2 regions of the Thermaerobacter composti genome follow, and region 1 is predicted to be linked to the other one. Evidence: riboswitches for the same ligand, from Rfam matches in the RefSeq annotation. Region 1 holds a riboswitch; the other holds the start of a gene.

Region 1 (5,659 bases):
TGCCGGAACCAGCCCAGGAACTGTTGGGGAAGCTGCCGCAGTTGCGTCACCGGCATCGGGCCCTCCGCCGCCTCCTTCCCGTCGCCCTCGCCGCGCGCGGGCTATGCGGCCGCCCTCGCCGCCGCTCGCCGTCGGCGGCGGGCACGGCGGACCTGCTGCAGGTGGGCATCTGGGCGATGCGGCCGTCTCGCCGCCGGTCGCCGCCGGCCAGGGTCGCGGGCCGCCGTCAGATGGGCATCCGCATGATCTCCTGGTACGCCTCCAGCGCCTTGTTGCGCAGCTGCACGGCGAGCTCGACGGCCAGCCGCGCCTTCTCGCTGGCCACCATGACCGCGGACAGGTCGTCGACCTGGCCCGTCACCAGCCGCTGGGCCATGGCATCGGCTTCGGCCACCGTCCCCTCCAGTTGGGCCAGGGCCCGCGCCAGCTCCCGCAAGAAGCGGGGACCGTCGCCGGCGGCCGTCTCGGCGCCGCCTGCCGGCGTCCCTGCGGCACCGCCGGCCGGCGCCAGGCCCTCCGCGACGGACGGCGCCCCCACGCCGCCCGCCCATCCCACGCCCCATGGGCTCATGGATCATCCCTCCTGCTCTGCATCCAGCCCGCGTGCCGCCTAGCCCCGGCCCAGCTCCAGGGCCCGCAGGGCCAGGGTGCGAGCCGCGCTGAAGACGGCCACGTTCGCCTCGTAGGCCCGGGTGGCCGCCAGCAGATTCACCATCTCCATCAGCGGATCCACGTTGGGGTAGGCGACGTACCCGTCGGGCCCGGCGTCGGGATGCCCCGGGTCGAACACCAGCCGCGGCGGGGAGGGATCGGCGACCACCGCCGTCACCTGCACGCCCGCCGGGCCGAGGCCGCCGCCCCAGGGGCCGGTTCCTCCCGTCCCCCGCGGCGCGACGCCGGCGGCGCCCCGGGCCAGGGGACCCGCCGCCACCCGCTCCCGCAGCACCTCGGCGAAGGGTCGCACCCGCTCCTGGAAGACCGGCACCAGGCGCCGGTACGGCCCGCCGCCGGGGGCCCGGGTGGTGTCCACGTTGGCCAGGTTGTTGGCGATCAGGTCCAGCCGCAGCCGCTGGGCCGTCATGCCGCTGGCCGCGATGGCGAGGGTGCCGAAGAGGCCGTCGCCCATGGCGCTACCGCCTCCCCTCGGCGATGACCGTGCGCAACAAGGCGATGCGATCGGAGAGCTGCCGGATCAGCGCCTGGTAGTGCAGACCGGTCTCCGCGAGGCGCGCCATCTCGGCGTCGAGGTCGACGTTGTTGCCGTCGTTGCGCAGGGCCGTCCCCGTCTCGCGGTACACCGCCTGCCAGAGCGCGCCGACGGGTCCCCGGCCCGGCTGGTGCGCGGGGTGGGTGGCGGCCAGGGGCAACGGGCCTCGGCCCGCCGCCTGCAAGCCGTCCGCCCTGCCGGCGCCCCTCCCCGACGCCTCCAAGGCCAGCGCCAGCGCCCGGTCGAAAGCCACGTCGTAGCGCTTGTAGCCAGGGGTCTCGGCGTTGGCCACGTTCTGCGCCAGCAGGCGCTGACGGAGGGCCAGCACCTCCAGCGCCGCCGCCAGCCGGTCGTCGATGGCGCCCCACATGGGCCCACCCCCTCCGCTGCGAACACCGCCCGGTCCGGGAGCACCGGGCGCCTGCGCCGGGCACCGGGCACCCGCGCCGGCCCGGGTCGCCGCCGGCCCGCCCGGCGGACCGGCCGGGCTTGGGCTCCGAAAAGACGAGCCGCCCGCGGCGCAACCGGCACCACGGGCGGCCCACGACGGCGGGGACAGAACCACCACGCGGCGTTCGGCAGTCCGGCCGTCATAGTCCCGCCGGGGCGGGACCGTAGACCCGTGACTTTGCGAGCCTGCCTTTCGGCAGGGGTGCCTTTGTCGCTGCCGCGGGGGGCGGGCCGTCGCCAGGCTCCGACCGCTCCTGGAGCCCGGCGGGGGCACAAGGCCTCGCCCGCCCCCGAAGTTTATAGATTTGTCTATCCCTGTCGACCCGAGCTGGTCGACATGATTCTCCACACCACTGGTCATTCCTGCTATCGGCGACAAAAAATTTGGGACCCCGGTCCTGGATTTGGGTCCCTCTCTCGACACGGTTCGCCTTTCCAGCCGCGGTCTCCTTGGTGCGGGCGGCCGCCCGGCGGGCCGCGGCGGTCCCCGGGTCAGAGGATGTACCGGCTCAGGTCCTGGTCCTGCAGCACCCCCTCCAACCGCTGGCGGACGAAGGCGCCGTCGACCACCACCTTGCCCTGGAGGGCGTCGGGCGCGTCGAAGGCCAGGGGCTCCAGGACGCGCTCCAGCAGCGTGTGCAGGCGACGGGCACCGATGTTCTCCGCCTGCTCGTTGGCGCGGGCGGCCATGGCCGCCAGTTCGTCCACCGCGTCCGGCGTGAACTCCAGCTCGACCCCGTCGGTCGCCAGCAGCGCCTGGTACTGGCGCAGCAGGGCGTTGTCCGGTTCCGTGAGGATGCGCTTGAAGTCCTCACGGGTCAGGGGCTGCAGCTCCACCCGGATGGGAAACCGGCCCTGCAGCTCCGGGATCAGGTCCGAGGGCTTGGCGACGTGGAACGCGCCCGCAGCGATGAAGAGGATGTGGTCCGTCCGCACCGGGCCGTGGCGGGTCATCACCGTCGAGCCCTCGACGATGGGCAGGATGTCGCGCTGGACGCCCTCCCGGGAGACGTCGGGCCCGTGGCCCCGTTCCCGGCCGGCGATCTTGTCGATCTCGTCGATGAACACGATGCCCGCCTGCTCGGTGCGGCGGATGGCCTCGGCCACCACCTGGTCCATGTCGATGAGCTTCTGGGCCTCCTCCTGGGCCAGCACCTCCCGGGCCTCCCGCACCGGCAGCCGGCGCCGCCGCTTGCGCCGGGGGAGCCAGTCCTTGAGCAGGTCCTGGACGTTGAGGGTCACCTCTTCCAGGCCGGGCCCGCCCAGGATGTCCACCATCGGCGGCGCCTGGTCCTCGACCTCGATCTCCACCACCTGGTCCTCCAGCTGGCCGTCGCGCAGCCGCGCCGCCACCTCCTGCCGGCGCCGGCGCCAGTCCTCCTCCTCTTCCGGGCGCGGCGGCTCGCTGGGCTGGGGCGTGCCCCCGAGGGGCCCCAGCAGCATCTCCCACGGCGAGGAGAAGCGCGGGTGCCGCCGGCGGGGCGGCGGCACCAGCACGTCCAGCAACCGCTCGTCGGCGGCCGCCCGCGCCCGGTCCTGGACGGTGGCCATCCGCTCCGCCTTCACCATGCGGATGGCCGTCTCCACCAGGTCGCGGATGATGGACTCCACGTCGCGCCCGACGTAGCCCACCTCGGTGAACTTCGTCGCCTCGACCTTGATGAAGGGCGCACCCGTCAGACGCGCCAGGCGGCGGGCGATCTCGGTCTTGCCCACCCCCGTCGGGCCGATCATCAGGATGTTCTTCGGCGCCACCTCGTCCCGCAGGTGGGGCGGGAGCTGCTGGCGGCGCCAGCGGTTGCGCAGCGCGATGGCCACGGCGCGCTTGGCCGCGGCCTGGCCCACGATGTACCGGTCGAGCTCCGCCACGATCTGGCGCGGCGTCAACCGATCGGGCTCCCATGCCGCACCCGGTGCGGCCGCCTGATGCACGGCGGGCGTCCCTCCTCCGGTGCCGATGGCCGGTCCCGACCCCTGGCGGCCGCCGCACCCTGCCCCTGGCGCCCTGCGGCGCCGGAGCGCTCCCCGATGCCGCGCCATGGGGCCTCGAGAACGGCCGACCCCAGAACGGGGCGGCCTCCTTGGATCCCGCACCCCGCTCCCCCCGCCTCGTGGACCTCCCCGCGGACGCGGCCTTGCGCCGTCGGGAGGAGGAGCGCGGGGGCCTAGAGCTCCTCCACGATCAGCTGGTCGTTGGTGTACACGCAGAGCTCGGCGGCGATGCGCATCGCCTCGCGACAGATGGACGGCGCGTCGAGTGCGGTGTGCCGGACCAGCGCCCGGGCGGCCGCCAGGGCGAAGGCCGCGCCCGAGCCCACCGCGACGATACCGTCGTCGGGCTCGAGCACCTCGCCCGAGCCGGAGACCAGCAGGAGGTGCTCGGCATCGGCCACCACCATGAGGGCCTCGAGTCGTCGCAGCATCCGGTCGGTGCGCCAGTCCTTGGCCAGCTCCACCGCCGCGCGCACCAGCTGCCCGGCGTGCTCCTCCAACTTGCCCTCGAACCGTTCCAGCAGGGCCACGGCATCGGCCACGCTGCCGGCGAATCCCGCCAGCACCCGGCCGTGGTAGAGCCGACGAACCTTGCGGGCCCGATGCTTCATCACCATGTGCTGCTCCAAGGTGACCTGGCCGTCGCCGGCCATGGCCACCTTGCCGCCGCGGCGCACCGCCAGGATGGTGGTGCCGTGGAACGACCCGGAGCGTCCCACCATGCCACCGATTCCTCCCCGGCCGACAGGGCCTCCGCCGCCCTCGCTGGGACCGCGCCGTCTCACGGCGGCGGACGGTGACCGGCCCCTGGCGGCTCCCGCCGCCGCGCCCGGGGGTGGGCCTGCTGGTAGACGGCCCACAGGCGCGCGCGCGAGACGTGGGTGTAGACCTGGGTCGCCACCAGGCTGGCGTGGCCCAGGAGCTCCTGGACGGTGCGCAGCCCCGCCCCCCCGTCCAGCAGGTGGGTGGCGAAGGTATGGCGCAGCAGGTGGGGATGGGCGCGCAACCGCGCCACCGCCGCGCCGGCCTTGCGCACCACGGCCTGGATGCCCCGGGGGGACAGCCGCCCGCCCCAGCGGTTGAGGAACACCGCCCGCCGGTCCTGGGGCGGACACGGTCGTCGGCGACGGGCCGCCTCCAGCTGCGGTCGCCCCTCCTCGACGTACGCCCGCAAGGCCGCGGCCACGGGTCCCACCAGGGGGACGATCCGCTCCTTGCCCCCCTTGCCGTACACCCGAAGCCAGCCGCCGTCCCAGTCCACGTCGTCCAGATCGAGCCCGCTCAGCTCCCCGACGCGGAGACCGCACCCGTAGAGCAGCTCGAGGAGCGCCCGATCGCGCAGGGCGGCCGGCCCGCTGCCGCCCCCTGCAGCTGCCAGCAGGGCCCGGACCTCCTCGGGGGTGTAGACCCGCGGCAGTCGCCGGCGCACCCGCGGCGTGCCCAGGCGCGCCGCGGGGCTCGTGGCGACCCACCCCTCCCGCACGGCGTACCGAAACAACCCCCGCACCGCCGCCAGCTTGCGCGCCACGGAGGAGCGCGCCAGGCCGCGTTCCTCCAGGTGGACGAGCCAGCGGCGCAGGTCGCGGCTGGTGACGCGGGACAGGGACGCGGCGTCCACCGGCGGCGCCAGGCCCAAGAAGTCGAGCCACCCGGCCAGGTCCGCGGCGTAGGCCTCCAGGGTCCGCACCGCCAGACCCCGCTCCAGGCGCAGGTGGTCGAGATAGGCGGCGACGACGTCGGCCGGGCACCCGCCGGCTCCGGCCGGCGGCCGGCCCCCGGCGCCGCTCACGATCTCACCGCCCCGGCACGGGCGTCGGCGTCTCCGCGGCCCGGGTCGACGCCCGCCCTGGGGCCACCGGCGCCTCCCTCCCCGCGGGCGTCGCGGGCGCCCGGGCGCCCGCCGCGGAACCCGCAGGCCCACCGCCGGCGATCACCGGCGCCGTCTCCGGCAGACGGGCGGGGGCGAACCCCTCCAGCGCCTTCAGCGCCCGCTCGGCCATGAGCAACCTG
Region 2 (5,659 bases), 1.1 Mb from region 1:
CCTCCACGCCCGCCGACCGACGGCCGTCGGCCGCGGTGGCGGCCGTCCCACGGGCAGGAGGGAGGAGGGGACATGGTCGGGTTCGTGCGGGACCTGGGGGTCGACCTGGGCACCGCCAACACCCTGGTCTACGTGGAGGGCCGCGGCATCGTGCTCAACGAGCCCTCGGTGGTCGCCGTCGACCGGCAGACGGGGCGCGTCGTGGCCGTGGGCGCCGAGGCCCATCGGATGTTGGGGCGGACGCCGGGCCACATCGTGGCCGCGCGCCCGCTGCGCGGTGGCGTCATCGCCGACTTCACGGCCACCGCCACCCTGCTCAAGGCGTTGCTGCAACGGGCCATGCCCCACCGGCTGGGCTTGCGGCCCCGCATGGTGGTGTGCGTCCCCGCCGGCGTCACCACCGTGGAGCGGCGGGCCGTCATCGAGGCGGGCTACGAGGCGGGGGCCCGCAAGGTCTACCTGGTGGAGGAACCGGTCGCCGCCGCCCTGGGGGCGGGGCTCGACATCCACCGGCCCGGCGGCCACCTGGTGGTCGACGTGGGCGGGGGCACCACGGACATCGCTGTGCTCTCCCTGGGGGGCGTGGTGGTGGGCGCCTCGGTGCGGGTCGGCGGCGACGCCTTCGACGAGGCCATCGTCCGCCATGTCAAGCGGCGGTACAACGTGCTGATCGGCGAGCGCACGGCGGAGCAGGCCAAGATCGCCATCGGCACGGCCGTGCCCCCCGAGGCGGACGAACGCTTCGAGGTGCGGGGCCGCGACCTGGTCACCGGCCTGCCCCGGACCCTGCACCTGACCGCCGCCGAGATCCACGAGGCGCTGGAAGAGCCCATCGGCACCCTGCTGGCCGGCCTGCGTGCCGCCCTGGAGCGGGTTCCTCCGGAGCTCGCGGCCGACCTGGTGGTGGGCGGGTTGGTGCTCACCGGCGGCGGGTCGCTGCTGCGGGGCCTGGACCGGCGCATCGCCGAGGCCACCGGTCTGCCCGTGGTGCAGCCGGAGGAGCCGCTGCTGACGGTGGCCCTGGGGACCGGGGCGGCCCTGGGCATGCTCGATCGCCTGGCGGGGGTCGTCGTCGCCGGGTGACGCCGGCCTTGGGCCCCACCGTCCACGCCGGAACCGACCTCGGTGCCCTCGCGTCCGCGCTCGGGCGGCCGTGGCCCCGGACCGGCCGAGGGCCGGATCACGAAGGATGGGGGGCGAGGCCGCGGGCCGGGGCGCACCGGCCCGCGGGGCGGAGGATGTCTGCGGTCTCGACGAGCTGCACCCGGCTGCGGCCCAGGGCCGGCCCGAAGCCGACGCGACAGGCGACCGCCGCCCGGTGCGGGCCGGGGAGGGCGGCCATTGGGCGGTTCGATGGCAGGCCGCCGGACGCTGCGCGCGACCCGCCGCGAAGACGATCCGAGCTCCCAGCAGGAATGGCGCGACCGGCGCCGAACATGCCTTCCAAAACGAGGTTCCCGTCGAGGTTCGACACGCCGCGAAAGGGCAAACCCGCCGAAAGGCGGGGGCGCAAAGCCACGGGTCTACCGCGCGGCGGGGGCGACCGAGGGCCGACGAGGATCCCCCCTCCGAAGGGGGAGGGGAGCGGGCTTGGGGCCCGGGGGCGCCGTCCGCCGGCCACGACGGCCGGGCTGCCGAACGGGTGGAGCATCCCGTACCGCCCGACCCACCGTAGGACGGTTCTCCGGGCCGCGGGCCCGGTCCCGGTGCCTCGCCACGGTGGCAGCGGGCGGAGGGATAGGTTGGGCTCTCGTCCCCCGGCAGCCGCCGGGGGTTTTCATTTGGTGCCCTTGATGGACCCCGGTTCGCTGCTCCGGTTCGCGCCCGGTTCGCTGCCGGCGGCAGGCGCGCACCGGCCTCGCATCGCGGGGCCATGGGCCCCAGGGGGTCCCGGGCGGCCGTGGCTCGCCGGTCAGTGGAGGGAGACGGGCCTTGTTGCGAGGACTCTACACCGCCGCCAGCGGCATGATGGCCCGGGTCGTGGTGCAGCAGCGCCTGGCCACGGACCTGGCCAACGTCGAGACCCCCGGCTATCGGGCTAGCTGGAACGTCACCGAGGCCTTCCCGGAGCTCCTCGTCTCCCGGCTGGAGGGCCGTGGTGCGGCGCCGGTCGGCCCGGTGGGCAACGGGGTGGTGGTGGCCGAGGCCGGTCTCGACGTCCGCCCCGGTCCGTGGGTGGAGACCGGTCGCCCCCAGGATCTGGCCCTGGCGGGCGAGGGCTTCTTCGTGGTGCTGGGACCGGATGGGCCCGCCTACACCCGGGCGGGCAACTTCACCGTCGGACCCGAGGGCTACCTGCAGACGCCCGACGGCTGGCCCGTGCTCGGCATCGACGGGGAGCCCCTGTGGGTGGGCACCGCCGACTTCACCGTGACGCCGGACGGTCAGGTGGAGGTGGGCGGCTTCGCCGTGGGCACCATCGCCCGGGTGAACTTCGCCAACCCCGCCGCCTTGCGCAGGGCCGGCGACAACCTGCTGGTCAACCTGGGCGATGCGGGCGCGGCGGTGCCCGTGGACACGCCGGTGCGCCAGGGCGTTTTGGAACAGTCCAATGTCGACCCGGTGAAGACGGTGGTGGCCATGCTGGCCAACTTCCGCGCCTTCGAGGCCGCCCAGCGGGTGCTGGCGGCCCATGACCAGACCCTGGGTCTGGCCATCCAGGAAGTGGGGCGGGTGACGTGATCCAGCGGGCCCTGTGGTCGTCGGCCGCGGGCATGGCCGCCGCCGCCCGTCAGGTCGACGTCACCGCCAACAACCTGGCCAACGTCAACACCGCCGGCTTCAAGGCGTCGCGGGCGGACTTCGCCGACCTGGCCTACGCCGCCGTGCAGGCGCCGGTGGCGCCCCTCGCCGCGGCGACCGGCGGCGTGCAGGTGGGGCACGGTGTACGCCTCGCCGCCACGCCCCGCCTCTGGCACCAGGGGCCGCTCCGCGAGACCGGCTCGCCGTGGGACCTGGCCCTGGAGGGGGCCGGCTTCCTCCAGGTGGTCGAACCCGCCACGGGGGAGGTCTTGCTGACGCGGGGCGGCGCCTTCACCCTCAGCCCCTGGCCCGGGGGCCCGCCGGCGGCTGGCGGGCCCGACGGAGGGGAGGGGCTGGTGGTCACCGACGGCGCCGGGCGGCCCCTGCTGCGGGACGACGGGCAGCCGGTGGTGTTGCCGCCGGGAAGCCGCACGTGGATCGTCTCGCCCGAGGGCGAGATCCGGGCCGTGTTGGCCGACGGCGACGAGGTCCCGGCGGGACGACTGGCCGTGGTGGTGCCGGCGGCACCCGACGCCCTGGAGAGCCGGGGCGAGGGCCTGTTCGCACCGGGACCCGAGCCGCTGATCGCCCTGCCGCCGGGGCAGGGCGGGGCCGGTCGGGTGCGCCAGGGCATGCTGGAGCAGTCCAACGTCGACCTGGCCGCGGAGATGACGCGCCTCTTGGCGGCGCAGCGGGCCTACCAGCTCAATGCCCGGGCGGTGCTGACCGCCGACGAGATGATGGGCGCCATCAACCGCCTGCGGCCGTGAGACGCGAGGACGGCCATCAACCGCGGGAACCCGTGACCTTTGGTTTGTCCTCTTTCCCCCCAAGGCCCGCATGGGCCTCCCCCCTGATGCGCCCGGGGCGGGCGGCGGTCTGCCGCCCGCCCCGGGCGCGTTGCCGGTTCGTCCGGCCCTGGGTCGCCGCCGGGGCCGTCGCCGGGGCTGTCGCGGGGCCGTCACGGGGGTGTCGCATGAAAGCTTCCGGACGTTGGTATATACTCGTATTCGGGCGCGGGACAGCCTGGGCCACCGGCCCCGTCGGCGGCCGGGACGGTCGGCCTGGCCAGGGACGCTTCGTGCTTCTGCCGGTGGCGAGGGCCCCGCGCGATCTGCCCAACCGAGGAGGGATCGTCGGTGGCTTACCAACTGCCGCCCCTGCCGTACGACTACAACGCCCTCGAGCCGCACATCGACGAGCAGACCATGCGCATCCACCACGACCGGCACCACGCCACCTACGTGAACAACGTCAACGCGGCCCTGGAGAAGTATCCCGCGCTCCAGAACAAGCCCATCGAGGAGCTCCTGCGCCAGATCGACCAGGTTCCCGAGGACATCCGCACCGCCGTGCGGAACAACGGCGGCGGCCACGCCAACCACTCGCTGTTCTGGGAGATCATGAGCCCGCGCGGCGGCGGCCAGCCCTCGGGTGCCCTGGCCGAGGCGATCGACAAGGCCTTCGGCAGCTTCGAATCCTTCAAGGAGCAGTTCACCAAGACCGCCACGACCCACTTCGGCAGCGGCTGGGCGTGGCTCGTGGTGGACGAGAAGGGCGACCTGCAGGTGTACAGCCTCCCGAACCAGGACAGCCCCTACATGAAGGGCCACACGCCGATCCTGGGCCTGGACGTGTGGGAGCACGCCTACTACCTGAAGTACCAGAACCGGCGGCCTGACTACGTCGCCGCGTGGTGGAACGTGGTCAACTGGGACGAGGTCGCCCGGCGCTACGAGAAGGCCCGCGGCTGACCCGGCAGGCGGCGGGAAGGCCTGGACGCGTCGCCCGCCGGCGCGCCCCGGTGCCTGGCCGGCCGGGCCGGGCCGGAGCGCCTGCCGGGAAGCGTGCGGATCGTGCGCCGCTCGGCCCGCGGAATTGCGGCATGGGAATGGGCGCAGTGGGGAGCCGGTTCCTCCGGCTCCCCCTTTTTTACCGCCTTGGGGCTTGCGGGGCGAGCCCTTGGCGCCTTGGGCAGCCCGATGGGCGACGCGGGACGAGGGGCGCCGCCGGCGCCGGCCACAGGAGGCGCCAAAAGGTGGGTAGGCAGGGCGGGCACGGTCCCACGGCGAATCTGTAGGGGTCGCACCGCCGGTCCCCTCGCGGATTCCGGGGGGATTCCTCGCGGCTCCCATCCCGGGTGCGGGGGCGAGGGGGGACCGTCGGCGGATCGGGGGCGGGTACGGCTGGCGGCTTCTGGGCGCACGAGCCGCGGTACGAGCCGGCCCGCCCGTGGCGCCCGTGGCGACTGCATGCCTCGGGCGCGTCGAGCTGCGCGACCTTCATGGCGACGGGGAGGATGGACCGCCCGTGACCGAGCAGGACCGCCCTCAGGGGGCCACGGACCGCCCCGGGGCCATGGCCATCGACGAGATCCTCCAGGTGCTCCCCCACCGCTATCCCTTCCTCCTGGTCGATCGCATCCTGGCCCTGGAGCCCGGTCGCCGGGCGGTCGGGCGCAAGTGCGTCAGCGCCAACGAGCCCTTCTTCCAGGGACACTTCCCGGGCCGCCCCATCATGCCGGGGGTGCTGATCCTCGAGGCCATGGCCCAGGTGGGGGCGTGCGCCGTCCTCTCCCTGCCGGAGAACCGCGGCCGCCTGGCCCTGTTCGCCGGCGCCGACCGCGTCCGCTGGCGCCGGCCCGTGGTCCCCGGGGACTGCCTGGAGATCGAGGTGGAGATCGTCGCCGTGCGCGGATCCGTGGGCAAGGGGCGCGCCCGCGCGACCGTCGACGGCCAACTGGCGGCGGAGGCGGAGCTGAGCTTCGCCCTGCGACCGGCGTGAAGCCGTTCGCGATCGCTCGGCTTCGATCGACCGTCGCCCGCTGCCACGGGTGACGTCCCGGGGGACCTCCGCCGCTGGGATCGCCCGTCGCCGCAGCCTCCGGCCCGCGGGCGTCCCGTCCGGGGGCCGACGC

What was found. Region 1 has a riboswitch for cyclic di-GMP ahead of flgB (flagellar basal body rod protein FlgB). Riboswitches for the same ligand answer to the same signal wherever they lie in the genome.
Region 2: another riboswitch for cyclic di-GMP. It lies ahead of Q5761_RS00715 (flagellar hook-basal body protein); the one in region 1 lies ahead of flgB (flagellar basal body rod protein FlgB).

Annotation. Positions count from the first base shown of each region.
Region 1 covers NZ_CP132508.1:1,215,931-1,221,589, reverse strand. The annotation lists gene fliF (flagellar basal-body MS-ring/collar protein FliF) at 1-56, opposite strand, end outside; gene fliE (flagellar hook-basal body complex protein FliE) at 227-571, opposite strand; gene flgC (flagellar basal body rod protein FlgC) at 611-1,126, opposite strand; gene flgB (flagellar basal body rod protein FlgB) at 1,131-1,577, opposite strand; cyclic di-GMP riboswitch class I at 1,782-1,874, opposite strand; gene hslU (ATP-dependent protease ATPase subunit HslU) at 2,150-3,589, opposite strand; gene hslV (ATP-dependent protease subunit HslV) at 3,823-4,371, opposite strand; gene Q5761_RS04760 (tyrosine recombinase) at 4,431-5,438, opposite strand; gene trmFO (FADH(2)-oxidizing methylenetetrahydrofolate--tRNA-(uracil(54)-C(5))-methyltransferase TrmFO) at 5,443-5,659, opposite strand, start outside.
Region 2 covers NZ_CP132508.1:159,424-165,082, forward strand. The annotation lists gene Q5761_RS00710 (rod shape-determining protein) at 73-1,083, shown strand; cyclic di-GMP riboswitch class I at 1,475-1,531, shown strand; gene Q5761_RS00715 (flagellar hook-basal body protein) at 1,933-2,682, shown strand; gene Q5761_RS00720 (flagellar hook-basal body protein) at 2,679-3,512, shown strand; gene Q5761_RS00725 (superoxide dismutase) at 3,882-4,496, shown strand; gene fabZ (3-hydroxyacyl-ACP dehydratase FabZ) at 5,101-5,526, shown strand.